4 regions of the Psychrobacillus sp. FSL K6-2836 genome follow, and region 1 is predicted to be linked to each of the others. Evidence: riboswitches for the same ligand, from Rfam matches in the RefSeq annotation. Region 1 holds a riboswitch; each other region holds the start of a gene.
What was found. Region 1 has a riboswitch for S-adenosylmethionine ahead of MKY37_RS12205 (acyl-CoA dehydrogenase family protein). Riboswitches for the same ligand answer to the same signal wherever they lie in the genome.

Region 2: another riboswitch for S-adenosylmethionine. It lies ahead of mtnW (2,3-diketo-5-methylthiopentyl-1-phosphate enolase); the one in region 1 lies ahead of MKY37_RS12205 (acyl-CoA dehydrogenase family protein).
Region 3: another riboswitch for S-adenosylmethionine. It lies ahead of MKY37_RS07390 (methionine biosynthesis PLP-dependent protein); the one in region 1 lies ahead of MKY37_RS12205 (acyl-CoA dehydrogenase family protein).
Region 4: another riboswitch for S-adenosylmethionine. It lies ahead of metK (methionine adenosyltransferase); the one in region 1 lies ahead of MKY37_RS12205 (acyl-CoA dehydrogenase family protein).

The regions. Positions count from the first base shown of each region.
Region 1 covers NZ_JBBOOM010000001.1:2,566,739-2,574,092, reverse strand. The annotation lists gene thrS (threonine--tRNA ligase) at 1-702, opposite strand, end outside; gene MKY37_RS12215 (FAD-dependent oxidoreductase) at 1,298-2,635, opposite strand; gene MKY37_RS12210 (catalase) at 2,828-4,864, opposite strand; SAM riboswitch class I at 5,025-5,125, shown strand; gene MKY37_RS12205 (acyl-CoA dehydrogenase family protein) at 5,226-6,407, shown strand; gene MKY37_RS12200 (transporter substrate-binding domain-containing protein) at 6,678-7,354, shown strand, end outside.
Region 2 covers NZ_JBBOOM010000001.1:2,266,863-2,274,216, forward strand. The annotation lists gene MKY37_RS10595 (amino acid ABC transporter permease) at 1-245, shown strand, start outside; gene MKY37_RS10600 (amino acid ABC transporter ATP-binding protein) at 264-998, shown strand; gene MKY37_RS10605 (hypothetical protein) at 1,022-1,756, shown strand; gene MKY37_RS10610 (1,2-dihydroxy-3-keto-5-methylthiopentene dioxygenase) at 2,140-2,673, opposite strand; gene MKY37_RS10615 (methylthioribulose 1-phosphate dehydratase) at 2,689-3,303, opposite strand; gene MKY37_RS10620 (2-hydroxy-3-keto-5-methylthiopentenyl-1-phosphate phosphatase) at 3,300-3,965, opposite strand; gene mtnW (2,3-diketo-5-methylthiopentyl-1-phosphate enolase) at 3,970-5,184, opposite strand; SAM riboswitch class I at 5,491-5,595, opposite strand; SAM riboswitch class I at 5,754-5,910, shown strand; gene mtnK (S-methyl-5-thioribose kinase) at 5,986-7,194, shown strand; gene mtnA (S-methyl-5-thioribose-1-phosphate isomerase) at 7,172-7,354, shown strand, end outside.
Region 3 covers NZ_JBBOOM010000001.1:1,602,689-1,610,042, reverse strand. The annotation lists gene MKY37_RS07410 (hypothetical protein) at 1-1,788, shown strand, start outside; gene MKY37_RS07405 (class D sortase) at 1,802-2,389, shown strand; gene MKY37_RS07400 (5-methyltetrahydropteroyltriglutamate--homocysteine S-methyltransferase) at 2,460-3,566, opposite strand; gene metC (cystathionine beta-lyase) at 3,567-4,754, opposite strand; gene MKY37_RS07390 (methionine biosynthesis PLP-dependent protein) at 4,754-5,872, opposite strand; SAM riboswitch class I at 5,956-6,062, opposite strand; gene MKY37_RS07385 (hypothetical protein) at 6,147-6,347, opposite strand; gene MKY37_RS07380 (TetR/AcrR family transcriptional regulator) at 6,662-6,835, shown strand.
Region 4 covers NZ_JBBOOM010000001.1:3,630,388-3,637,741, reverse strand. The annotation lists gene MKY37_RS17600 (gamma carbonic anhydrase) at 53-565, shown strand; gene metK (methionine adenosyltransferase) at 695-1,891, opposite strand; SAM riboswitch class I at 2,141-2,258, opposite strand; gene pckA (phosphoenolpyruvate carboxykinase (ATP)) at 2,452-4,038, shown strand; gene MKY37_RS17585 (hypothetical protein) at 4,118-4,444, opposite strand; gene MKY37_RS17580 (hypothetical protein) at 4,748-5,197, opposite strand; gene MKY37_RS17575 (alpha/beta hydrolase family protein) at 5,200-5,988, opposite strand; gene MKY37_RS17570 (NUDIX domain-containing protein) at 5,966-6,439, opposite strand; gene MKY37_RS17565 (hypothetical protein) at 6,527-6,685, opposite strand; gene MKY37_RS17560 (transposase) at 6,682-7,017, opposite strand; gene MKY37_RS17555 (putative motility protein) at 7,303-7,354, opposite strand, start outside.

The DNA of each region.
Region 1 (7,354 bases):
AAAATCAATTTTCGGACCATAAAATGCCCCATCCCCCTCATTTACCTGGTATTCTACCTGCTTATGCTGAAGAACTGTTTCAAGCGCATGCTCCGCTTGATCCCAAGCCTCAGCTGAACCCATATAATTTTCTGGTCGAGTGGATAGCTCTACCTTATAACTAAAGCCAAATTCTGAGTAAAATTCATCTACAAGGTCTAGCACCTTAGCTATTTCACTTTCAACCTGCTCCTCCAAAACAAATAGATGAGCATCATCCTGAGTGAATGCCCTAACACGCAATAATCCATTCAACGATCCAGAAAGCTCATGGCGATGTACTAATCCAAGTTCTGCATATCTAATCGGTAGCTCTCGGTAGCTTCTTCGCTTACTGTTAAAAATTAATACTGCTCCTGGGCAATTCATTGGTTTAATCGCATATTTTTGATCATCTACATCTGCAAAGTACATATTCTCATGATAGTGATCCCAATGTCCTGATTTTTCCCAAAGCTCCTGCTTCATCATAATGGGAGTTTTAATCTCTTGGTAGCCTGCTCGTTGATGCTTCTCTCTCCACAGATTTTCAAGTATATTTCGCAATATCATCCCTTTTGGTAGATAAAACGGCATTCCTGGTGCTTCCTCCATCGACATAAATAGCTCTAATTGCTGCCCTAAATTTTGATGACTTACTCTTTCTTCTGCTTTCACTGACATATAAACTCCTCCTTATTTTTGATAAAAAAAACAATAAAAAAACCACACCCATCCCTGGTAAAGGGACGAGTGTGGTCGTGGTTCCACCCTAATTTGCAACACAAAAAGCAGTTGCGCTCATATAAGATAACGGTTTCCCGATTATGGATAATTACATAAATGCGTTCACCATAATTGCTCCAAGGTGGTAAATCATTTGTTTTTCTTTAGGGGCTTTCAGTCGGTGACCCCATTCTCTGATAAGAAAATATAAAATGATCCATGTCCTTTTCTTCGCTTGAATATTAAAATACAAAAAGACCACACTCATCCCGGTAAAGGGACGAGTGTGGTCGTGGTTCCACCCTAATTTGCAACATCAAAAAGATGCTTGCGCTCATACAAGATAACGGTTTCCCGATTATGGATAATTACATATATGTGTTCACCATAATTGCTCCAAGGTGGTAAATCATTCACTTTTCTTTAAGGGCTTTCAGTCGGTGACCCTATTCTCTGATAAGAAAATTTAAAATGATTCATGTCCTTTTCTTCGCTTGTTACTTTTATTTTTCTTAGTATATGCAACAAAATTCAAATAGTCAACATTACTTTTTTATTTTTTTGTATTGTTTCGCTTCGCCATTTGCTGTAACGGATCCCAAACACCATTAAACGGAGGAGCATATGCAAGATCAAGATCCAATAACTCAGAAAAGGTCATTCGATGATGAAGGGCGGTTGCTAATACATCAATTCTTTTATCTACACCATTTCCTCCAATAATTTGACCACCTAATAGCTGTTTACCTTCCTTACGAAAAATCAATTTTATATGCATCGTTTCCTTTCCAGGATAATAACCTGCGATGTCCGTAGCTTCCTGAACGTGCACATCATATGAAATACCAAGCTGCTCTGCTTCTTTCTCAGACAAGCCAGTTTTTCCAAGCGCCAAATCAAAAAATTTCATGATGGATGTGCCAACTATTCCTTTAAACTCAGTCATTCGACCAATCATATTTAATCCTGCCATTCTACCTTGTTTATTTGCAGTTGTTCCTAAAGGGATATAATCATTCAGTTGTTTAATACGATGAAAATGAGTTGCACAATCTCCTGCTGCATAAATACTTTCCACATTCGTTTCTAAATGATTATTTACTACAATTGCTCCATTTGGATGCATTTGAATGCCAGTTTCCTCTAGAAATTCAGTTGTCGGTTTAACCCCAACAGCTACCAATACTAAGTCAGTAGGATAGCTTCCTTTATCTGTTATTATCCTATTTACTCGAGTATCTCCCGTTAATGATTGGACTTCCTCATTTAATAATACTTCCACGCTATTAGCCTTTGCATGTTCATGTATTAAACATGCTACATCGCCATCAAATATGCCTGCAAGCTGATTGCCTCTTTGAATAATGCGTACCTTTTTCCCAATACTCACAAAGTTTTCGGCCATTTCTAATCCGATATATCCTCCACCAATAATAGTAACCTGTTGAACATTTTCTAAATCAGCAATAATCGCCTCTGTATTTGGAATCGTTTTAATCGTATGAATCCCTAATAAATGACTACCATCCCATTCAGGAATTACTGGGGTAGCGCCTGTTGCTATTAGTAATCGATCATAATTTAATATGAAGTTATCTCTCGTTTGCAGTATGTTCCCTGACACTGTTTTATTTATCGGATCGACATTCGTCACTTCGTATCCTGTTTTTGCATCAATACCATATTTACTTCGGAACATTTCAACACTTCGAGCTATGACATCTGTTGAAGAAGGTACATGCTTTCCAACTACATAGGGTAAGCCACACTGCCCATAGGAATAGATATGCCCTTTTTCCAACGTTGTAATTTGAGCACCTGGATCGTTACGTACAATTTCCATTGCTGCACTCATCCCTGCTGCATCCCCACCGATTATTACGTAGTGCATGAAATTTTCCTCCTTTGACTTTCCTTATTACTCTTTCTATTTCCTGAGACAACTTTCCTTCCAGTATTAGTGAATAGTTACTTTTGTTATACACTATATTTTTTTGTGTTCCTCGGGAATAGATAATTATATTAATATCGTATTCTATGTAAAAAGGCATGCCCTATAGGACATGCCCGATTTAAAAGTATTTTATACTACTCGATTCCAGAAACGATGCGTAGCAATAGCTTTCAAGAAACTATCCACAAAGCTCTTTCCAGTTTCTTTGCAGAGAACGCCGGCTTGACCAGTAAAGTGAAGATTATCGACTAGTTGTTCTCCACTAAATGTAGCACCGATCGGCTTGAAATGTGCATAGGCTTCCTTGATGAAATATGAAGCCTCTTTTTCAAACATAGCTGTTTTACCATGCGAGCTTGCTACATACACTGCATCAAACAATACAGAATCAGCAGTTAAGAATGTATGGTCTACCGGTAGTAGCGTCCCATCTGCTCCAGTAACTGATCCATGATGATCACTCACTATTTCCGGCATTGTTCCTTCTGCTTTTAAGTCTGCAAGAATCATAGCTAAATCCTCGTCAAACCCTTCTCCCACTAACACAGCAATTTTACGTGTTTGGGCTTTCATAATGGTATTTAATTGACTAAGTGCTGGGGAAGATTTTGTATTATTAGAAGTACTTACGCCTTGCACTACTAGTCCTAAATTTTCTGCTACCTTACTCGCTAAGTCAAAATCTACATGTGCAAACATTTCCAGTACTTGTTGACGAACGGTCAATTCTTTACATTTACCAAGCTCGAAGCTGAATGCACTAATAATATGTTCTTTTTCTGGATCACTCATGCTATTCCAAAATAACGTAGCTTGTGAGAAATGATCTTTAAAGCTCTCACTTCGAGCTCGAACTTTACGAGCATCTATCTTTTCCTGATAATGCGTATACCCGCCTTCCGCTTCACTAACAGGTGCTGGGGTATTTCCAGCAAGAGAGTTTTTATGGTAGCTCACTCTTCCTACATTAATCGATTGCCTACCATATCCATCACGTTGGTTGTTATGGAATGGGCAAACAGGTCTGTTTATCGGTAGTTCATGAAAATTAGGTCCACCAAGACGGATTAATTGTGTATCTGTATAGGAGAACAATCGCCCCTGAAGTAGCGGATCATTTGAGAAATCTATTCCTGGTACAACACTTCCTGGATGAAATGCAACTTGCTCTGTTTCGGCAAATACATTATCTACGTTACGATTTAATGTCATCTTCCCTAAAATTTTCACCGGAATTTCTTCCTCGGGCCATAGTTTAGTTGGGTCTAAAATATCAAAATCAAATTTAAATTCATCTTCCTCTGCAATTAGTTGGACCCCAAATTCATACTCTGGATAGTCACCATTATCAATCGCATCATATAGGTCACGACGATGGAAATCCGGATCTTTCCCATTTAGCTTTTGTGCTTCATCCCATACAACCGAATGGGTACCCAGTAAAGGTTTCCAATGAAATTTCACAAAATGGGATTTACCTGCCTCGTTTATGAATCGGTATGTATTTACACCGAACCCTTCCATCATGCGGAAACTACGTGGAATCGCACGATCCGACATAGCCCACATTATCATATGCGCCGTTTCCTGATTGTTGGCAACAAAATCCCAGAACGTATCATGAGCAGTAGCTGCTTGTGGTATTTCATTGTGTGGTTCTGGTTTCAAGGCATGGACCAGGTCCGGGAATTTAATAGCATCTTGAATGAAAAAGACCGGAATATTATTTCCTACTAAATCATAATTCCCTTCTTCGGTATAAAACTTCGTCGCAAATCCTCTAGCATCCCGCGCTAACTCACCAGAACCACGTGATCCTGCCACAGTAGAAAATCTTACAAATACAGGAGTCTTTGTACCAGGTGTTTGTAAGAATTTCGCTTTTGTAAATTCACTCGCTGATTCGTATAGCTCAAACTCTCCATGAGCCGCATATCCTCTAGCATGCACTACACGTTCTGGAATTCGCTCATGATCAAAATGCGTCATCTTTTCACGGAAATGAAAATCTTCTATCAAAGTGGGTCCTCGTTCTCCTGCTTTTAAAGAAAATTCATCCTCAGATATTTTTAGACCCTGATTCGTAGTCATAGCTTGACCTTGATCATCCACACGGAATTCTTCTAATTGTTCATTTTTGTTGTTTCCATTTACTTTCTTATCCAAGCTATCTCCTCCTCTATTTTTATCTTCTCTTTTTTATTACCCTGTATGAACTTTCAAAAACCCTTTAAATAAAATCTATTATCAATTCCGATTAAATTTATCGGAATTGCTATTGACTTCATCTAGATGAAGTAGTAAGATTGTTTCAACAACTCCATACTACTTATTAAGAGAAGCTTAGGGACTGGTCCGATGATGCTTCAGCAACCGCCAAATCAATGGTATGGTGCTACTTCCAGCAAGAAACTTGAGAGATAAGTGCACAAAACTACTTACTCTTTTCGTTCTGGGAAGGGTTTTTTATTTCCCTTAATACCTACTTAACTAATATGAATAATAAAAATTAAAGGAGACGACAACTTTGAATAACCTGTACATCAAAACGGAAAAACAGCAACTATGGATCAAACGTTTATATGAGTTAGAAGATAAATTTAAAAGTAAATCCGCTGAAATTGATGAGCAATCTATTTTTCCAAAAGAAAACGTGGAGGATTTGATCAAGCTTGGATATGCAAGCCTTACTCTACCCGAATCATATGGCGGTAATGGATTTTCTGTCTACGATATGGTTCTTTTACAAGAAACACTTGCTAGCTTTGATGCCAATACGGCTTTATCTGTAGGTTGGAGCTTAGGTGTTGTTGGTGAACTATTCGAAAACAAACTTTGGACGAAGGAGAAACTAGACTTTTTTGCAGCAGAAGTATTAAATGGTGCACTCGTAAATCGTTCCGTTAGTGAAGCTCAAACCGGAAGTCCAACACGGGGGGGTAGACCTGGAACTACTGCCATAAAAAACGGAGATTCTTGGGTATTAAATGGACGTAAAATATACACGACCGCTTCCCCAGTACTTTCCTATTTTTTAACATCTGCTTGGATTGAGGAAAAAGAAAGAGTCGGTTTCTTCCTTATTCCTCGTAATACAGAAGGTCTTTCCATTGAAGAAACCTGGGATGTTGTATCCATGCGCGGAACTAGTAGTAATGACTTAGTACTAAATAACGTAATCGTTCATGAGTCGTATTTGGTAGAGCTCCCTGAATTCGCTAATGGCGGGAAGATAAATGGTTGGTTGCTACATATACCTGCGACCTATCTCGGGATCGCTCAGGCAGCAAGAGACTACGCAGTACATTTTGCGAATACACATTCACCGAATAGCCTGAATGGACCTATAGCACAGCTGCCAAATGTTCAGCAGCTCATTGGAGAAATAGATTTAGAACTTACGAAGGCTAGATTAGTCATTTACGGAGTTGCCTCTGCCTATGACAATGAGTCTACAAAAGAACTACTATCCAACGAAGTAAGCGTAGCGAAGCATATTGTTACTAATTCAGCTATCACTATTGTCGATAAGGCGATGCGTTTAGTTGGCGCCAAAAGTTTGCAGAGAACAAATCCACTACAACGTTATTACCGCGATGTCCGAGCAGGACTCCATAATCCTCCTATGGATGATATGACGATTAAAAAACTGGCACTTTCAGCTTTAGAAGAAGTAAAAGTGAAACTTCAATCAGTGGTCCCACGCTGATTGTTAACGGAACTCAGGCAAATTACGCCGCATCGTGCGGCAATGCCTGAGTGGCCAACATCCTGTTGGCTCGAGGCTCGCAGGATGCGAGTCACATAGACGAAGCCACACGACGTCGCGCTTTTCGTCTATGTTCTACGGCGGGCTTTTACGGGCAGTTGATCTACCATTACCTTTTTGTTACTTTTGCCATGTCTTGAAACGATAGTCATACTGCCCGTAAAAGCGGGATAAAAATAAAAACTTAGTAAAACGATAAGGAGAATGAATATGAATAAGTATTTTAAATTGGCGGTAGTTGGATTTGCTTCCATTGCAATTTTAGCAGCTTGTAATTCTGGAGAGGCTTCTACTTCATCAGAAGGTGGAGATGTTCGTAAGGTAAAAGTAGCATACGACATGGCTTCCAAACCTATCTCTTGGTTAGATGATAAAGGAAATGCTACTGGATACGACGTAGAGGTTATGAAATTAGTTGACGAATTACTTCCTGAATATGAATTTGAATATGTAGGTACTACAAGTGATGATCTATTAATCGGAGTAGAACAAGGTAAATTCCAGGTTGGAGTAAAAAATGCATTTTTTACAGAGGAGCGCACAGAGAAGTTTATCTATCCTAAAGAGTTTCTTGGGTTAAGTAGTGCTGGTCTAGTATTAAAAAAAGAAAATGAAGGTATTAAAACTTTAGAGGATTTTGCATCCGCTGGATACTCTTTAGCACCTATTGCCGCAAATAATGCCCAATATACAGTAATTGACGAATACAACAAAGCAAACCCTGATAACTCAGTTAAACTAGACGCAGGTGATGCGTTTACTGTAGACGTAGTTCAATGGGTCAATGAAGGTCGCGTTGACGGTGGAGTTATTATTGAAGGACCATTCCAAAAACAAGTTTTAGATGAAACTGGACCTTATTACAACTTAAAAGATGAAGTTGTTTA
Region 2 (7,354 bases), 300 kb from region 1:
CTTCGGTATTAAATGTGATCGGTGTCACGGAACTATATTTTCAAGCGAAAACAGTTGCAGGTATAAGCTTTAAGTACTTTGAGCCTTTCTTTATAGCATGTATTTTGTATTTCGTCATGACGTTTACTGTAACATTAATATTACGTTATATAGAAAGAAAATTAGATGGACCAGAAAACTACAGCATGATTGGACAGCCACCACCACAACTTATGGTAACCAAAAATAATACTAATTTAGATTAAACGAAGGAGGAAAAATCTGTGGAAAATGTCATCGAAGTTCAACATTTAAGTAAATCCTTCGGAAATCATGAGGTTCTAAAAGATATAGATTTTTCGGTGAACAAGGGAGAAGTTGTTTGCATCATAGGTTCCTCTGGATCAGGAAAGTCCACCTTACTTCGTTGTATAAACTTGTTAGAAAAGCCCAGTGGCGGACAAATTATTTATAACGGGGAGAATATTTTAGATGAAAAACATGATATTCATGCCTACCGAACAAAGCTAGGAATGGTTTTCCAACAATTTAACTTATTCAATAACCATAATGTGTTAAATAACTGTATGGTCGGTCAAGTAAAAGTGTTAAAACGCTCTAAAGAAGATGCCGAAAAAATTGCGTTAAAATACTTAAAAGTAGTCGGAATGGATCATTATGTAAATGCCAAACCAAAGCAATTATCAGGCGGTCAAAAGCAACGTGTTGCGATAGCTAGAGCACTTTCTATGGAACCAGATGTCATGTTATTTGATGAACCAACCTCGGCACTTGATCCAGAAATGGTTGGAGAGGTGCTGAAAGTGATGAAAGAGCTAGCAGGTACGGGCCTTACTATGTTAATAGTTACACATGAGATGGAGTTCGCTAAAGAAGTTGCTGATCGAGTTGTTTTTATGGATAAAGGAGTAATTGCCGAAGAAGGTCCTCCTGAACAAATCTTTAACAATCCAACAGAAGAACGAACAAAAGCTTTCTTAAAACGAACATTAAGCTAACAACCGCTTGGAGGAATCGATAGGTGAACCTTTTCAATCTGATTAAAAAAGACCAAGAATACTGGCTTGTGGATCAGCTAAAAGTATCTCATATTCCAAACATAGAATACTTAGTTGCATTTGATAAATTATTAACAGAGTGGAAGGCACAAAAAGTAGCCTATCTATCTCTTCTGATGGATGAAGAGAATGAGGATTGGCTGTTAAAGCGTGGTTTCAAGAAAGTGTCTTCTATTGTGGAGTATACAAAGACATTGGTGGGCCCATTTAATAATATAAGTACTTTTCAAGTAGATGCACTTTCTAATAGCCTAGTTACTGATTCGGAATTTGCTATATTGTACGATTCATGCAGAAGTGGTTCGGCTAACAAGAATAAGTTGTTTTCTATCAGTCAAATAATGGAGTCACTTGAACGTGAATTAGGTACTGATTGGCGAGAACAGTGCTTTATCTTTTCTCAAGATGGTATGAATTATGGAATCAGTATTCCTCATATTGAACAGGGTACTACTGATGAGGGAAGAATGTTTTATTTTGGGGTTGTACCAGAGCGACGAGGAAAAGGATATGGCAAGATATTTCATTCTATTACATTGGAACTTTTGAAAACATTAGGTGCCAAAACTTATGTAGGAAGTACAGACACAGGGAATGCCCCTATGAGACGTATTTTTGAAGCAAATGGATGTATTTTACGAGATATTAAAGGTATCTACCGAATAGACATGAAAAAAGTGGATGAACTCATAAAATGAGTCATCCACTTTTTTTAAGATTAAGTATATAAAAGGGACCCGTGAAATTAGGGGTTCTATTTTGAAAGGAAGGATGAAAAAGGTGATTTTCTTTTATGCTAGTGGAAATACAGGGAAATAATAAGTATTCACTAAACAAAGAAGCGAAATAACGAACGAATTTGCATATTCTAGGCCCACATGATGTGGATCAGACAGTCGTTGAGAAATTTCTTTTTATTTTGCGACGAGCTTTTCGTAGAAGCACCACGATGTCGCGTACTTAGACTGTCAGTCCTTCTATGAATAGGAAAGTAGCTTTGCTCTAGTTCCGTTTTTTCTTATTTTTAGAGAAATAGATTGGAAGCTGCTCCTTAGTTAATTCCTACAAGGAGTATTTATTTTTATTGTTCTACTGCTTCCTCTTGATAAACTGGAACCCAGCCCTCTGTTGTTACAAATATGCGAACAGCAACAACTTTACGGTCCTCTGATAATGTGAAGTAATGTGTAATATTCTCAGGTACGGATATCAAATCACCAGGTGAAAGATGAACTTCAAAGTAGCCTTTGTCCTTGCCTTGTATTATGAAGACACCATGGCCACTTACAATATAACGAACTTCATCGTCCGTATGAAGGTGCTTGCGTTCGAAATTTTTTAACAGTTCATCTAAATTAGGGTTTGAATCAGATAGAGAAATAATATCAGCTGCTTGATAGCCACGACGGGTAGAGATATCGTCTATTTCCACTTGGAAAGCTTGTAGAATCTCTTGCTTTTCTTCGTCGTTTAAGTCGAATTTTTCACGAAGATTTTCTGGTAACTTGTCATTATCCCAATGTTCATAAATTACTTCCTGACTTTCTAAAAATGCTGCTACCTCGTTTTGTACTTCAATTGTTTCACTTGTTTCTTGGATTTTAATAATAGCCATCAAAAATCTTCCTTTCTATTTTGAGTGTATTTGATGTAATGCTAATTGATATTGAAATAAAAACTCACAAGCCTCAAGGAGTTTTTTAGCTTCGAACCCATCTTTTCCCCAAACTGTTATACCATGGTTCCGAATAAGTATAGCTCCCTTGTCAGCAGAAATAAAAGATGTAAACTCTTCTGCAAGTTTCGGAATATGAGCGTAGTTTGGAATAATTGGTATAGAGAGTATTGCATCCTCTTCCCACATTCCAAATGCTTTAATAAGTTCAATGCCTTGAAAATCAACTGAACCTTTATCGCCGTATAATTCAGAGATAACGTTATTGGCAACTGTATGGATGTGTAGACTGCAACCTGCATTTGTCTCTCGATATATTGCACAGTGTAGTAATGTTTCGGCAGATGGAGTTAAATGAGTATTTTCTACTGGATTTCCAGTGGCATCAACAAGTAAAAAATCTTCTGAAGTCCTCTTTTTTTTATCTTTTCCGCTTGCAGTTACTAAAAACTCTATAGGATTATCATTTACTTTAATAGCAAGATTTCCGCTAGTCCCCATAAACCAATCTCTTGCAGCTAACTCATCTTTTATATTCGCAAGTTCTTCCCATTTATCTTGTAAAGTCATAATTTCACACCTAATTTAGCATCAATAATCTTTATCACATCGTGGAAGTTCTCAAATGGCTCATAGGGAATATTTATTTCCTCGCATTTTTCGATTAAGAAGTCTCTTGCGATAATGATATCTCCCAATTTTGCTGCTTCTAAATCAGTAATAGAATCGCCAATTACAACACTCATAGCATCTTGGTCAAGCAGAGTACGAATAATAGATGGTTTACAGCAACCACAGCCTTGGCTCGTGCATTGTTCATCACAGCTATGTGGAAAATCAATGTGAATTGTATCCTTGGAAAATTCTGATGTATTACAATAAACTCCTGCAAATGGCCCGAATGGTTCTAGTAGCTTATGGACGAAAAAGTCTATACCGCCACTTACGATATAAAGTGGTATGTCATGCTTTTTTGTAAAGGATACAAATTCACTAAATCCATCGCGAATAATCGCCTGCTTAAGTACAAAAGAAATAATTTCATCTTTTGACTCGATAGGTAGGAGAGCGAACATTTTTGCTACGCCTTCTCGTATGGAAATTCGTTGACCTAAAATATCATCTTTAATCGGTGTCCATTCTGGTGGAGCAAACTTTTTCATAATTGCCATAATATTATCCTGATTGGTAATGGTTCCATCAAAGTCACAAAAAACTACAAGTTTACTCATATAATCACCCCCATAATTCAATTGCTGTTTTTAGTTCACTATGTTGTTTCGCTGCCTGTTCTAACGGAATACCTTCCAAAACAGCTGATACGGCCTGCCTAAAAGCTAAACCACCTCCTGTTGCACCTGCGGGATGCCCATGTACACCCCCGCCTGCATTAATAATGCTATCAATTCCATAGTCATCCATTAATAGTGGTACGAGACCGGGGTGAATTCCTGCAGATGGAACTGGAAAGCATTGTTTAACCTTGCTGATTTTTGTTAGCTCTTCACCTAAAGAAAGAGCTATAGACTTTTCAAGCGCAACGCTACCATAAGGAGAAGGGAACAATGAAAAGTCTGCTCCTGCATAACGAGTAAGTTTTCCAAGAACTAGTGATGTTGAAACCCCATAAAATGCTGAGGACGTTAATGCTCCACTATAAGCCGGGTGTGCCATAAGTGGCAATTGGATTTCCTCGTCTTCCGCTAGCTCTTGAAGAACGTCTAATCCATAAGTGTGAACATTAAATAGGAGTGCATCTGCTCCAAGTTCTCGGGCTTTTTTGGCCTTATCTTTTAACTCGAATGTACGTCCCGACAAATTTACTGCATATAAAGTACGATGCCCGGTGTCTTCATACACTTGCCTCAAGACTTCGCGCCCAGTAGTAATACGTGTTTCAAAAGGAGTAAGTGGGTTTTCGAATAGAATTTCATCATCTTTTACAAGATCAACTCCACCGAGTGCCTGCTGTTTAAGCTGCTCGGCTAAATAGTCAATATCTCTCCCAATGACTCCTTTGAATATACTCATAACTAGTGGGCGTTCATGGACTCCTAATATTTCTCGGATTCCTTGTATGCCGAAGCGTGGACCAGGGAAATGAGACAACATATTTAGATCGAATTGTAAATCTAATAACTTTACTTCACCGTCTAGCGATAGTTTGCCGAAGACTGTTGTTAAAATTGCCGGAATATCAGTAGAAAAATTTGCTGCAGGATAGAATATTTTAATTTCTCCCTTAATTTTTTCCGGTTGAATGGGATGTAGGATGTCCTTAAATTCAGTAACAGATATTACAATTCCTTTATGCTTTTTTAGCTGTTCCTGTTCTAATAAAGCTAAACTGGTCCAAGAACCAATAGTCAATCCAAGTGCAATATCTTCCGCCTTTTTTTCAAAAGAACCAGATTTTCCGTATAGTTGATAGTGCGCGGTAATTCCGCTCATTTTTTCACTCCTAACTTAATAAATGTGCAAGCGTCTATGCTTGGGAAGTCAGTCTAAGTTCGCGACATCGTGGTGCTCCTGCGCAAAGCTCGTCGCAAAATAAAAAAACATTTCGCAACGACTGACTGACCTACATCCTGTGGGCCTCCGACTAGCGCTTGAAGAATTTCACGAAAAGGCGTCTTGTTCCTTTGCTGAAATTCTGAAGCGGCACGAGGAGCTGGATAGAATATAAGAAAAGCGCAAGCGCTCAACGGATAATATAAAAAACCTCTTCAAATAAGAAGAGGTTAATAGTTTAACAACTTCTTATTTCTCAGCCTGTTGGCTGCAAGAATTAGCACCGTGTTCAAAATTGAATCGGTTGCCGGGTATCATAGGGCTTGTCCCTCCACCTGCTCTAAATAAGAAAATATTCAGTTGAATTATTTAATAAATTACATTGATTATTCCATGCATTAAAAATTCTGTCAACAAAAAAATTAAAAATTATATTTATTCGAAATACTGTTGACATAACTTTTTCTAGTATGCTAGGATTCTAAACAAACATCAATAGTAGTACCGCACTCTTATCAAGAGCAGGCAGAGGGATAATGGCCCGATGACGCCCAGCAACCGACCGTAATACCGTTGTGAGACGGGGCGCTTTATGCGCCGGAATGTAAAATTCCGTAAGGCACGGTGCTAATTCCATCAGAAAGTTTACTTTCTGAGAGATAAGAGGTTCAGAATCTCTTATTCTTAGCCTCTTTCTTTTGGAAAGAGGTTTTTTATTTTTTAAATGAGAGGGAGATAGTAATGGCGGTAGTAGCGACGAAAAAATACGAAGCATTAACTAAAGAAACGGCAATTTCACTGGCAATTGAATTATCATTGTTCTCGAACGAAGCTCCATTAGTTTGTGAAGAGATTGGTGATGGAAATTTAAACTATGTATTCCATATAGCAAATCGAGCAAGTGGGCATGGAGTTATTATTAAACAGGCCTTACCCTATGCAAAAGTAATCGGGGAGAGTTGGCCACTTACACTGAAAAGGGCAAAGATTGAAGCGAGTGCATTACAAAAACATGGAGAATATGCTGCCGCTCTAGTTCCCAAAGTTTATGCAACAGATGAAAATTTAGCAATCACGGTTATGGAAGACTTATCTCATCTAGAAATAGTGCGTGAGGGTTTGATAAAAGGGGAGTCCTATCCTAAACTGTCATCTGACATTGGGGAATATCTGGCTTCGACACTTTTTCATACTTCTGATTTTGCACTTCATCCCTTCGAAAAAAAAGCGCTTGTTGTAGAATTCTCTAATCCAGAATTGTGTAAGATCACGGAGGACTTAATCTTTACGGATCCTTTTTTTAATCATGAAACTAATGACTTTGAACCTGCATTACGATCAGAAGTGGAAGAAATATGGAATAATAATTTATTAAAGCTCGAAGTAGCAAAATTAAAAAGAAGCTTTTTGACAGAAGCTGAAGCTTTGCTACATGGAGATCTTCATACGGGAAGTATATTTGCGAGTGAAGAAGAAACTAAAGTAATAGATCCAGAGTTTGCTTTTTATGGTCCTATTGGATTTGATATAGGCTTATTTTTGGCAAATTTAATAGTTCAATCTATAACCAGAGAAGGCGAACAACGTGAAGTCATACATAGTCATATTCATAACACATGGATCACTTTCTCCGGTAAATTTTCGGAGTATTTGAAACAGAGTGAATTTGACTTATTTAATGACGTTGAGGGATATGAGGCATTTGTGTTAGGGAAAATATTTCATGATTCATTAGGATTTGCAGGGTGTGAGCTTATTCGTAGAACAATTGGACTGGCACATGTGAAGGACTTGGATAGTATTGAAAACCAAGAACAACGAATTTTACTAAAAAAACAAACTCTTAAGGCTGGTGAAAGATTAATAGTGAGTCATAAGGAAATAGACTCAATAGATGCAGTAATTGAGTTGTTAGGAGAAATAAAAAGTGAGTATTCCATTATCAATTAAGTGGGAAGGTAAGCAGTTAATAATCTTAGATCAACAGAAGCTTCCGCATGAAATTGTCTATATAAAACTAGAAACACTTAAAGATGTTTACGAGGCCATAATTACCCTAAAAGTTCGTGGAGCTCCTGCCATAGGGATTACGGCGGCATATGGATTAGCT
Region 3 (7,354 bases), 960 kb from region 1:
GAATTAGCAAGTGTTTCTATTACTGATGAAGAGATTGGTTATATAGATGCGGATGTGTTAACTACTACTGAAACATCAGAATCGAATGAACAAGCTGTTGCAGATATAGCAGCAGAAGAATTACTCGGTAAAGATGAAGTAGATGTAGAAGTACTAAAGCATAAAGAGAATGACTGGAAAGACTCCCATTCAAACGAATCGTCAGTAGCAGATATAGCAGTAGAAGAATTAATCGGTACAGATGAAGTAAATGTAGAAGTACTGAAGCATAAAGAAAACGACTGGAAAGACTCCCATTCAAACGAATCTTCAGTGGTAGATATAGCAGTAGAAGAATTACTCGGTACAGATAAGGTTGACGCAGAAGTACTAAAGCATAAAGAGAACGACTGGAAAGACTCCCATTCAAACGAATCGTCAGTGGTAAATATAGTAGCAGAAGATTTACTCGGTACAGATGGGGTTGACGCAGAAGTACTGAAGCATAAAGAAAACGACTGGAAAGACTCTCATTCAAACGAATCGTCAGTGGCAGATATAGCAGTAGAAGAATTACTCGGTACAGATGAAGTAAATGTAGAAATACTGGCACAAAAAAAAGACGCTTCAATGAATGGTTCATCTAATAATGAATCAGTTGCTCAAGCGACTATTGATAATTTAATTACAACTGATCAAATTGAGTTGAATGTCCTTAAGAGTGATGAATCAATGCATGATCAAAGCCAAATGGAAGAACAACAAGCAGTACATTTTGAGATTAATGATCTTCCGCTGCTTGAAACATTACATGTAGGTGTATTGGAGAATAAATCCATCGAAGAGTCAACTCTTCTACAAGATGCCTCCGCTTTAGTTACTGTGGGGCTAGGCGACGACTCATCTTCAACTACTAGTTCACTTTTAGATGAAGTGGAGATAAATGTGTTACAAAATAGCCAATCTTCGAGTAATAATTTCGAAGCAGAAAAGTCTGCTGTTGTAGGACTTGAACTAGCTGATACAAACTTAGGTGATTTTTCCACATATGTTTTATTGTCTGAGTCCACAGTGGACAATGGAGATATGATGAATAATAGTGGTTTAGTAGAGGTTAATTCTGATGATTTAGCCATACTTGAGGATGTTCATCTAGGTGTAGTCGATAAACATGAAGAAGGGGACGGACAAAATAGTTTATTTTCCGAGGGGTTTATACAGTTAGATATTTTGTCAGATTTTACGGATGAAATAGAAGTAGATATTCTAACGAATGACGAGCTTACAACTAATAGTGAAGCTTACCAAAATGAAAAAACTATATCTATTGGTTTAATAAATGATCTAGCCGGAGAAACAAATATCGATATTCTTCCAACAGAAAGCTATGTAACGGCTGCTTTCGATAACCCAATACTTCCACTGGAAGATGGTGAAGAAGTAGTGGAGGATAACGGATTGGATGGAGCAGAGGAAGGTAATAACGAAGAAGGTACCCCAGTTACCAATGGGGATGGAAGTATTATCGAAACGCAAAATCCGTCTACAGATGAAGAAATTATTGTCGTAGATAGTGAGAGTTCAGAATCAAAAGATACGATGATAGAAAAACCTACTTTAACAGAAAGTGATGAAAGTGTGACTGAGGAAGATATGTCTGGTATCGGTGCCAATTTCAATAATAGTGACGGCAACTTTTTCACTGGTTCTTCCTTACCACAAACTGGAGGTTTTTTTACAGGAGTAATGTTGTTAATTATAGCTTTGAGTTTATTAGGTAGTGGTTGGACTATACGTAAACTTGCATAAAGGAGACCTACAAATGACGAAAAAAAGTGTAGGGAATATATTAATGATCATTGGATGTGTCTTACTCGTCATTGTTAGTTATGGAATGATTGAAAATAAAACACACCAAAAAGAATTGATTGAATCCTTTAAAGCTATAAAAACGGAAGCTGCATTAGCTTCAAATGAAGGAACGGAGAAAGCGACAACCATAAAGGATTCTGCGGATATAAGCATCTTGAGAATACCTTCTATCCAATTGGAATCTCCTGTTATAGAAGGCACAACTTCCACTAAGCTAAATCGTGCACTTGGAATGATAGCGAATCTGGATGCACCAGGTACTCCAAATGGGAGTACAGCTATTGCTGGACACCAGTCACATCAGTTTGGACATTTTTTTAATCGTCTGAATGAATTACAAATAGGGGATAGACTTGAATTAGAAACAAGTACAGACCTATTAGTCTATGAAGTATTTGATATTCAAATAGTTAAACCAAACAATGTGGAAGTATTGAGTCGTCAAGAAGGAATATCTATGTTATCGCTCGTGACCTGTTATCCAGAAAGGTCTAATAAATATCGTCTAGTGGTACAAGCAAAGCAGCAAGAAATATAAACTAAATCATCAATCTAAAAGTGTGCACCCGATTTCAACTGGATGCACACTTTTAGTTTTTTGAATCTCCTTATTTCCAAACATCCTTAGCGATTTGAATAACATGCTGAACTTTCGACCATTGTTCTTCCTCGGTTAAAAGATTTCCCTCTTCAGTAGATGAGAAACCACATTGTGGACTTAAGCAAAGCTGTTCAAGAGGGACATATTTAGTAGCTTCATTAATTCTATTTTTGGTAAGATCCGCATCTTCTAAATCCCCGTGTTTGGACGTGATTAACCCTAATACAATAAAAAGATCAGAACGATTAATGTGACGAAGTGGTTCGAATCCGCCAGAACGTTCGTCATCAAACTCTAAGAATAGGCCGTCTACATCTAATCCTGCAAAAATAGTTTCCGAAACTAGCTCATAGCTTCCACTTGTAATATACGTAGATTTAAAATTACCACGGCAAATATGCATAGTCACAAGCAAGTCTTCAGGGCGTTTAGAGATAGATTCATTAATAGCGCGTGCAGATAATGCTAATGTCTCTTCCAGTTCTAGTTCCTTTTCTTTTAAGGAAGCAATTCCTTCCTCAGAAAAAGTAGTAGCCCATGAAGTATCATCAATTTGAAGATAACGGCAGCCTTCATCATAAAGTGCTTGAATCACACCTTGATATGCAACGACTAAATCGTTAAACAATTCATCCTGACTCGAATAAACGCCTTCCTCAATAGTTGCTCGGTAAAATAACATATTTGGACTAGGTATAGTAAATTTTGCTACAGCATCACCAGCAATACCTTGAAGAAACTTAAAGTGTTCAATCATATAGTGAGTGCTAAATCCAATTTTCCCAGTTACTTTAATACCGTGTGCTCTAGTTTGCACACCTTTAAACGTTAATCCTTTATCTGTATCATAAAATTCTATCCCGTCAAATCCACCAAGGAAATCGAAATGCCACCATTTACGTCTAAACTCTCCATCCGTAACAGACAGAAGTCCAATTTCCTTTTGTTTTGCTACTAGTTTCGTAATTTCTTCGTCTTCTATTTGTTTTAATTGATCAGTAGTTATTTCATTATTTTCAAATTGTTGTCGAGCTTCTTTTAAGCGAGCTGGTCGTAAAAAGCTTCCAACGTGATCTGCTTTAAATGGTGTATTTACAACTAATCGTTTTGACATTTAAATTCCTACCTTCTCATTTTGTTTGGATGCAATTGTTAATGCTTGCTCAAAGTCTGCTATTAAATCATCTACATTCTCTAATCCAACTGAAAAACGTAGTAAACCATCCGTTATTCCACGTTTTTCTCGTTCGGCTTTAGGCATTGCAGCATGAGACATTTGAGCTGGATGTGAGAGAATTGATTCTACTCCGCCAAGACTTACGGCAAATACAGGGATTTTGACACTTTCTACAAATGCCTTTGCAATGGATCTATTCGGTAAACGGAAGGAAAGGACTGCCCCAGCACTACTCGATTGCTTGTTATGCATTTCATATCCTGGATGAGTGGAAAGACCAGGGAAAAAGACTTTCTCTACTAAATCATGTCCATTTAGATAGTTTGCAATTTTTTGCGCAGAATGAGCGGATTTCTCAAAACGCACACTTAATGTTTTGATGCCTTGGATTAAAGAAAATGAATCCTGTGCTCCTAAAATAGCACCGAATGAGTTTTGGATAAATGCCAAACGTTTACCTAAATCCTCGTCTCGTGTAACCGCAAGTCCTGCAATGATATCGCTATGTCCAGATAAAAATTTGGTGGCACTATGTAAGACGACATCAACTCCTAAGTCAAGTGGACGCTGATAAATCGGTGTCATAAATGTATTGTCTAAAAAGGTTAAACAATCATTAGATTTCGCAAGATCCACAACAGCAGAGATATCTGTAATACCTAAGCATGGATTAGAGGGAGTTTCGATATAAATTAATTTTGTATTTGGCTGAATGGCACTTGCGATGGCTTCGACATTCGTAAAATCTACAAAAGTATGCTCGATACCAAAACGCGGCAATACCTCAGTAACAAAACGGAAAGTACCACCGTATACATCTTCTGTTATTACGATATGATCGCCTGATGACAAAAGCATAAAAGCAGAAGAAATAGCTGCGATTCCTGAAGCAAATGCCAGTCCTCTAGTGCCCCCCTCTAATTCTGCAATCGTTTTTTCCAGTGCATCCCTCGTAGGATTTCCCGATCGACTATAGTCATAAGGTCCAAAATCATCAAAGCCTCCTTGATGGAAAGTGGAGGATAAATAGATAGGAACATTGACAGCTCCAGTTTTTATTTCTGAGTCTCCCCGAGTAGATGCCACGATTAGGGTAGTTTCTAACGATTCTTTATAGCTGCTCATTAGTTAGCCACCTCACTTTCTAAAGTATTGAATACCTGTTTCAAATCCGCTATTAAATCATCTGCTTCCTCGATTCCTACAGAGAATCGGAGCAGGCTACTGTCAACTCCACGTGCATTGCGTTCTTCCTCTGGGATATCCGCATGTGTTTGTGTAGTAGGATATGTGATGAAGCTTTCCACACCACCAAGACTTTCAGCAAATACAATTAGTTTCAGACTCTCTAGGAAAGGAGCAACCCATTCACTTTTTTGCAAACGGAAGGAAAGCATACCACCTATACCAGGATACAGAACATCCTTAATTGAATGCTCATTCTTCAAAAAAGCTGCAATCTTTTTTGCATTTGTGTCATGCTGCTTCATACGAAGATGAAGTGTTTTTAATCCTCTTATTAATAACCAAGAATCGAAAGGAGAAAGAACAGCGCCTGCAGCATTATGGTTGGTTTGCAATTGTTCACTAAGTTCAGTACCTTTTGTGACTACAAGTCCCGCAAGTACATCGTTATGACCTCCAATATATTTTGTGCCACTATGGATGACAATATGGGCACCCAATTCAATAGGTCGCTGTAAATAAGGGGTTAAGAATGTATTGTCTACGATCAACAATAATTTATGCTTTTTTGCTACATCTGCAAATAGTTGTATATCGATTTCTTGCATCAAAGGGTTTGTTGGTGTTTCTATAAACAAAGCTTTTGTATTTTCATTAATTAAAGCATTTACTTCTTCAGCTGATTCAAACTTTGCATATGAAGTACGAATATTGTAGGAATCTGCATACTGGTTAAATAATCGATACGTCCCACCGTACAAATCTTCAGGAGCAATAATCTCATCTCCCGAACGAAAAAGGGATAAAACTAATTGTATTGCCGCCATGCCGGAACTACAGGCAAAGCCAGCATCTCCACCCTCTAATTTAGCAATTCCTTCCTCTAAAATAGCGCGTGTCGGGTTCTTAGTTCGCGTGTAGTCGTATCCTGTAGATTGACCGATTCCATTATGTATATATGCTGTTGATAAATATATAGGCGGGTTTACAGCGCCGGTTTTCTCATCACTATGATTTCCTAATTGCACCAACTGTGTATCAATACTGTTCTTTGACATAAATATTCATCCTTTACAATTAAAATAAAAAAAGAGGATTCTCTAATAAGAAGAGAACCCTCGGGTAAATATCGAAGTTTGTCTTCTTATCTTCAAGACGTCACACGTCTATTGGAGTTAGCACCATACCTCGACTTGGCTGGTTGCTGAGACATCTTCGGGCCAATCCCTCCGTCTCTCTGGATAAGAAAAAATATATGAAATTATCAAAATTTTAAATTTAAATAAGCTTAACACGTAGTAGGTATTAATACAATACGCTTTTTGTTTAATATTATGACCAAAGTGTCAAAATTAAAACAATTACACCGAGTATTAAAGATATCCACCCTACTACTAACTTGTGAGAATAAGCTAAAGCTACTAGCCCTAAAAGAACTGCTCCAGCACCTAACCAAAGCGGAGCATAAAAGAAACCTAGCACCCCTAAGACTATGCCTAATAAACCGACCCATAAACCTGTAGAAGAATTCAACATCCACACCTCCCATCCTATAATGTAGGAACCCCAAGGTATAGCGTCCCTCCACATATTATATGAAGGGAATAGGGAGGGGGTATAAACAATCTGCTGAATGATTGCAGAGTTGAGTGGTGTCACCGTAGATATTTTGCACTTTTTCGAAATTCCAACATGACAAGCCTCTCAAAAAAATAATTCTTTCCAAAGCCCTCGAAAACGGTAGAAACAGGTTTTAAACTTAAAGTAGGCATGAGCTTTCAGAAAGTCCTTTATTGTAATAAACAAAATACTATAATGTTGGTTAGGATTTGTTATACAAACCAGATATGGATACTAAATTACTTTTGATTGAAACTGCTACAACCCTTTTTCAGCAAAAAGGCTACAAAACTGAAGGACTCAATGAAATTTTAAAAGCCTGTAATGTTACAAAAGAAACCCTTTACCATCACTTTCCAAATGGCAAAGACGAACACTTGATTACTTGTTTACATGCATAAAAAGAAGATGTACAACTGAAGATGCCATAATATCAATGATTGATACGTTAATTCGTAGTTTTGAACGGTACTATTACGAGCTATACATTACGCGAATCGCAAGATCAGTCACGAGAATCGCAATATCATATAGTCAAATCGCAAGAAGCCCCTCAGGAATCGCAAGTTGGGCACCAATTTTTACTGAATCGCAAGTTAGAGCCTCCGAATCGCAAGGTCAGTCACGAAAATCGCAAGATCATATAGCCAAATCGCAAGAAGCCCCTCAGGAATCGCAAGTTGGGCACCAATTTTTAATGAATCGCAGACACCGTTATGATTGCAGCACCCACGGCTCTAATTAGCATGGAAATATAAGGGAATGCATATTCGCCAGTCAATATCAATATTAAAAAAACGACTTTCCGTTCAAAAGGGAATGGAAAGTCGACTTTTTTGTATTGAATATGTGTTACAAACTTAGACACATTTTTATGGCTTATTGGACGCAACCATCAGTAGTTATAGGCACAAAGGAAT
Region 4 (7,354 bases), 1.1 Mb from region 1:
GTATGTCTGATACGATTAATTATATTCTAATTTTAAAAGGAGCGTATGCAAAATGATTTATCCATATAAAGATAAAACCCCCACAATTGACGACTCTGCTTTTATAGCTGATTATGTCACAATAACAGGTGATGTGACAATCGGTCCAGAGACTACAATTTGGTTTAATACGGTAATTAGAGGGGATGTTGCTCCTACTATTATTGGAAGTAAAGTAAGTATTCAAGATTTAAGTTGCCTACATCAAAGTCCAAATAAACCACTTTTAATAGAAGATGAAGTGACTATCGGACATCAAGTGACTTTACATAGCTGTACAGTACGTAAAGGTGCGTTAATAGGAATGGGGTCCATTATTTTAGATGGAGCTGAAATTGGTGAAGGTGCATTTATCGGAGCTGGGAGTCTCGTACCACCTGGCAAGAAAATACCTCCAAATTCATTAGCACTAGGCAGTCCTGCAAAAGTTGTGCGCGAGCTAAATGATGAAGACAAAGCTGATGTACAAAGAATTATCCGAGAATATGTAGAAAAAGGGCAATATTATAAAACACTTCAAAAATAATTGGGATAACGATTAGTTTGTGTAGATTAATCGATTTTACACAATGTTTGATCATTCCACATTTTTTTATTTTCTACTATTGAAAAAAAAGGCTTTCCATTATAGGAAAGCCTTTTTTGTTCATACTAATTATAATCCAGCTTTTTCTTTCAACGCTGCAGCTTTATCTGTTTTTTCCCATGGTACATCAATGTCTGTTCGACCAAAGTGACCATAAGCAGCTGTTTGTTTGTATATTGGACGGCGAAGATCTAGCATTTTAATGATTCCTGCTGGACGTAAGTCGAATAGTTCGCGAATATATGAAACTAATTCAACTTCTTCTACCTTTCCAGTACCAAAAGTTTCTACAGCAATTGAAACAGGTTTAGCTACACCAATTGCATAAGCAAGTTGTACTTCACAACGATCTGCAAGGCCAGCAGCAACAATGTTTTTAGCAACATAACGTGCAGCATATGCAGCGGAACGGTCAACTTTTGTAGGATCTTTACCAGAGAATGCTCCTCCGCCATGACGAGCATAACCACCGTAAGTGTCTACGATAATTTTACGTCCTGTTAGACCTGCATCTCCTTGTGGTCCACCAATTACGAAGCGTCCAGTTGGATTGATAAAGTATTTTGTATTTTCATCTATTAAATTTGTAGGAACAATCGGATTGATCACTACTTCTTTAATATCTTTTTGAATTTGCTCTAAAGTAATTTCTGGATGATGTTGAGTAGAAATAACAATTGTATCGATACGAACAGGATTATTATTTTCATCATATTCTACTGTTACTTGAGTTTTTCCGTCCGGACGAAGATAGTCTAAAGTTTCGTCTTTACGAACTTGTGCCAATCGATGAGATAGTTTATGCGCTAAACTAATTGGTAGTGGCATAAGCTCTGGTGTTTCATTACAAGCATAACCGAACATTAAACCTTGGTCTCCTGCTCCAATTGCATCAATGTCAGAATCACTCATAGAGCCTTCTCTTGCTTCTAAAGCTTGGTCCACACCTTGCGCGATGTCAGGTGATTGTTCATCAATTGAAGTAAGCACAGCAGAAGTTTCTGCATCAAAGCCATACTTTGCACGTGTATAGCCAATTTCTTTAATAGTAGAACGAACTACTTTAGGGATATCTACGTAAGTAGATGTAGTAATTTCTCCAGCAACTAATACTAGTCCTGTCGTTACACTCGTTTCGCAAGCTACACGAGCATTTGGGTCTTCTGCTAAAATTGCATCTAGAATTGCATCAGAGATTTGATCACAGATTTTATCTGGATGCCCCTCTGTTACTGATTCTGATGTAAATAATCGACGTTGTGTCATAGATTATTCCTCCTATATCCTGCGAGATTTCTCTCAAGAATTGATACGGTACTCATTCCCATGTCAAGCCATTCAAAATGATTCATGCATTTTCATCACAAAATTTCTAATGTAATAATTATGCATTGAAGTTAACTTGAAGCCGTTTCGGACTTGGCACACAAGGATAAAGGGCGATGTTAAATAAAAAAACCCCTCACTCACGTATTTATACATGAGGAAAGGCATTAGTATCATAAGCACCTTTCACTCTTATCAAATCAAGGAATTTCACCTTGTCTCAGGTTTGGCACCTTTGTAATAATAAAAAAATTACAGGTTGCCGGGTTTCATAGGGCCTGACCCCTCCACCAGCTCGGGATAAGAGTATCCGTTCAATTTATCATCATACGTAAATATGTATTAGAAGTCAACTATTTTTTGTTTGTATTTTGTACACAAAAGAAAAAATTTAATTTGATTAGTATAGACTAATTACTTTAATGTGTTATACTATTTCACATATCTAGAAAACTTCCTCTTTTTTAGGGGAAATATAAAAAAAGGATGGTATATTCAAGATGAATTCAATTGATACTGTGAGTGAACTGAAAGAATTGTTAGCAGGAAATAACGTTAGCAGCCAATTGTCAGTGCCACAACTTGTGGAAAAAGCTACAACAAGAGGAGAAGCTGTTCTAACTTCTACTGGTGCAGTAAAAGCTGAAACAGGAAAATATACTGGCCGCTCTCCACAAGATAAGTATATAGTAGATGAAGCTATTTCAAAAGACAAAATCGATTGGGGTTCAGTAAACCAACCAATTTCTTCTGACGTTTTTGAAGCACTATATAAAAAAATGATTAACTTCTTAAACAAGCAAGATGAAATCTTCGAATTTAAAGGATATGCTGGAGCTGATAAAGAATCACGTTTGGGTATTCAAGTAATTAACGAATATGCTTGGCATAACCTCTTCGCTCATCAGCTATTTATCCGTCCAACACAAGAAGATCTTGCAACACATACAACAGATTTTACTATTCTTTCTGCACCTAATTTCAAGGCAGTTCCTGCTATAGATGGAACACGTTCAGAAACGTTTATCATTGTATCCATGGAAAAACGCACTGTTTTAATAGGTGGTACTGAATATGCTGGCGAGATGAAAAAATCAATTTTCTCTATTATGAACTACTTACTTCCAGAACAAGATATTTTACCAATGCACTGCTCTGCAAACGTTGGGGATGCTGGAGATGTTGCATTATTCTTCGGTTTATCTGGAACAGGTAAAACTACCCTTTCTGCAGATGCTGGTCGTAAACTAATCGGTGATGACGAGCATGGCTGGTCAGATAACGGTGTGTTCAATATCGAAGGTGGCTGTTATGCAAAATGTATTGACCTAACTCGAGAAAATGAACCTCAAATCTGGGATGCGATATCATTCGGAACTGTATTAGAAAACGTAGTGGTAGATGCGGAAACTCGCGTTGCTAATTATACTGACAACTCATTAACAGAAAATACTCGTGCGGCTTACCCAATTCAATATATCGATAATATTGTAGACCCATCTGTAGCGGGTCATCCAAATACAATTATTTTCTTAACTGCCGATGCTTTTGGCGTATTGCCTCCAATCAGTAAACTAACAAAAGAACAAGCAATGTACCATTTCTTAAGTGGCTTTACTTCTAAGCTTGCTGGAACTGAACGTGGAGTTACTTCGCCACAACCAGTATTTTCTACTTGCTTCGGTTCACCATTCTTACCATTACATGCAACGGTATATGCAGAAATGCTTGGTAATAAAATTGATGAGCATGATGCACAAGTATTCTTAGTAAACACTGGTTGGACTGGTGGAGAATACGGCGTAGGTAACCGCATGAAGCTGTCATACACTCGTACAATGGTTCGTGCTGCAATTGATGGTAAACTAAACAATGCTGAAACAGAAACAGATACAGTATTCGGTTTAGCTATTCCTAAAGAAGTAGAAGGCGTTCCTACTGAGGTACTTATACCTCGTAATGCATGGGCAGATAAAGCAGCATATGACCAAAAAGCCGCTGAGTTAGCTCAATCATTCCGTGAGAACTTCAAAAAATTTGGTACAGTCTCTGAAGACATTTCCTTTAAAGGCGGACCATTAGCTTAATAAATTTAAAATATAAAAGAGCCCCAAAATGAATATTTGGGGCTCTTTTTTTTGAGTATTGTTCATATACTAAAATTTGTTAATTTGAAAAGTATGGATAATATTTAACAACCGTCACCAAAAAACTAATCACTATAAATGCTAAAAGCCCCAAAGTAATAGGTGTCATCTTAAATTGAAATGGCATTATACCCCCGGTGTCTAGACCATTCTGTCCTTTTGCAAAAGCATTATATTCGTTATTTGTTTGATTGTTATTTAATTGAAATAACCAAACACACCCAAATATAGCAAGTCCCCCTAAAAATATCGTATCTATGAAACTCCATCCAAAAAAAAGTGAAACTAACCAAAGTGAAAGTGTTTCAATAGCTACTGTAACTGCAATAATATAAACTTTATCCATTAAACTTACCCCCTATTAGAACTTTAAGATTTTTCTGATTTATTAATTCTAATACGGATTTCCAAACTAAAAAGATTCATTTTTTGAACTGACCAAGTCCACTTTTTAAAAAGCACCTCTTCTTATCATAGATATTCAACACCTTCATTAATTCCACCTTATTAAATTAATTGTTACTTATATCAAAAAAATCAGAAACAATATAGTTTCTGATTTCCACTTACATATAAACTTGTATTAACAACTGGAAAATTCGTCTCTTCACTCTCTATTGAAAAAGATATTTACGTCTCCTAATTAGCATTAATCACCATTTGTCTCATGAAATACACTATCAGTTATTTTCGGAAATATTTCTCTGAACTTTTCTGCTTCTTCTTCATTAACCTTAAATAGAATAATTTCCGAACCATAATGACCTATTTCCATCTGTTCAACTCCATCCTCTTGGAAGAACATCGTGAACCACTTTAACCCACCCTTTGGATCAACAGAATAATTTCTAAAATAGAGCCTATTTTCATCCGTTAGATTAATAGTAACTACTCTCATCAATCCCTCTGTTTGAACAGAAACTGCTCGAGAATTTAACTCTTCTAATACGTCTAGTTCCTCCATCCAACAATGGATAACCACTTCTTGGAATTCAGTTGTATATTGATCCCACAAATCCTCCCAAAAACTAGTATCTATAGGAAAAGAGGATTTTCCTTCTACACTCATTGTCTCAGTTGTCACTACAACATTGCCCATTATTAAACCCCTCTCTCATTTTTCATCCAGTGACATGCATCTTTAACTACACGTCTATTTATTTTGCTTGGAAAGAAATGTGTGAACTCTGGATAGTACCATGTTTCAACTGGTATACTATTCCCTATTAATGCCTGTTCTAAAACCTTTGCGTGCTCAAAAGAAACATTTGTATCTCGTTCCCCATGTATTATTAAAGTGGATACTTTCAATTCCCCTATATGAGGTAATACATCTCGCTGCTCATACCCCAATGGATATTTAGTTGGGGTTCCACCGATAACTCGTTTCATCATCTTTCTCATATCTAATCTTTCTTCATAAGTTAAATAAATATCGGAAACTCCCGCCCATGTTACTAAGGATGTAATATCATTACGTAAAATAGCAATCCATAATCCCATGATTCCACCACGAGAAAATGCAAATAGGTGAATCCGTTCCGGTATACAATATTGCTTTAGTACATCTACTCCGCAGATGGCATCCCAGCGATCCTCTCCAGCAAATTCATCTCTTCCTTCCCCACCACGATTACCGCGATAATACGGTGCAAATACGATAAATCCTTCAGATGCAATTTGTGCAATTCGTGCTGGCCGAACCATGCCAATACTTTGCATGCCGCCTCGACAATATAAAATACCTTCATAGCTTCCTGCCTTTTTTGGCGAAGCTAACATTCCTTTAACTCGAAGACCACAGGACCAATATGTAATTTCTTTCAATACAATATGAGGGTTTGGAGATGGATAGATTCGAACCTTTTCAATCGTTCCATTTATTTTCAACTTCATTCACCTTCTTTAAAATGGCTTTCATTCCATCATCTTTCATATGGAAACTTAAATAATCACTATGTGTGAGTTCCTCTGAAGATAGCCAGAAAGCACCTTCAGTCTCAAAGCTTGTCCGCTCTTTATTAATATACCCAACTTCAGCTATATAAACAGTTTTACAAAAAGGGATATTATCCATTACCATATATTCTGCAAGCCATTCTAGCTTCACTATATCAACATTTGTTTCTTCTTTTGTTTCTCTAATTGCAGCTTCAACTAAAGTTTCCCCTCTCTCTGCCTTACCACCTGGAAACTCCAATCCTCTTTTAGGATGCTTCGTCAATAACCATTTGTCTTTATGCTTTGCTAAAACAAGTACATGTTTGGATGCAATTGAAAAGCTTCCTTGTTGAAAGGATAACTTCACTTGATAGCCGTTTAAATCTTCGAAAGAGATCATTTTCTGATTCCCCCTTGTTTTCTTTAAATTTTAACATATGAATAAGAAAAGACTTAGCCCAGTAAGAGCTAAGTCTTTAAGTATCCTCTATTTGGGAGGCCCCATTTTGTAATCCTCATTACCTTCTTCTCTATTTTGTGCAATATTCTGCTTTGATTTATCTTGTGGATTTTGATTAAGAAGGGAACTAACATTTCGATACGTTACTGGATTTTCATTTCCTTTTCTGTTTAAATTTTTACTCATAATTGAACCTCCATTCTTCTTTGAAAATAAGGTAGCTGTTCTATAAATCTTTTCGCGTCACCTGAAGTGAATTCATGAATCCATGCATACACTTTCTTTAGTCTTCTATCGTATTGATCATTTTCTCCATCCACATGATATGGCTTCACGGACATTGGTTCATGTGCTCGTAGAAAATTTCTGCTTTGTACATTTTTCATTTGATAAAAAAGTCTTTCAAATACTTTAATTTCATTTCGAGTAGCAGTTACTTCAAATTCCCACTGAGATTCATCGGGATAAGCATATACTTGCTGACTCTTTACGGAGATATACACTTTGTATAAGGTCATTTTCACACATCCTTTTATAAGAGTCTGTGCGGAAAATAAAAAAACATGCACTTAAAGCGCATGTTTTTTAAGCTATGAGAATATACTTTCTACTCAGTATCTATCTAGGCTCTGACGCCTAGCCCCTTGAGTCGTTTCAGAATGGCAGGTAAAGGCAAAGAACGCCTTTACTGTCATTCTTTCAACGCTTTTAGGCGGCCCACAGGATATGGGTCAGTCAGTTGTGGCGACACGATGTCGCAAACTTAGACTGAATTCCTATAAATAGGCGCCTCCCTTTTCTTTTTAAGCTTGAATGTCTACAACTGATCCTTTATTAGGATGTGGAGCAGCTGTT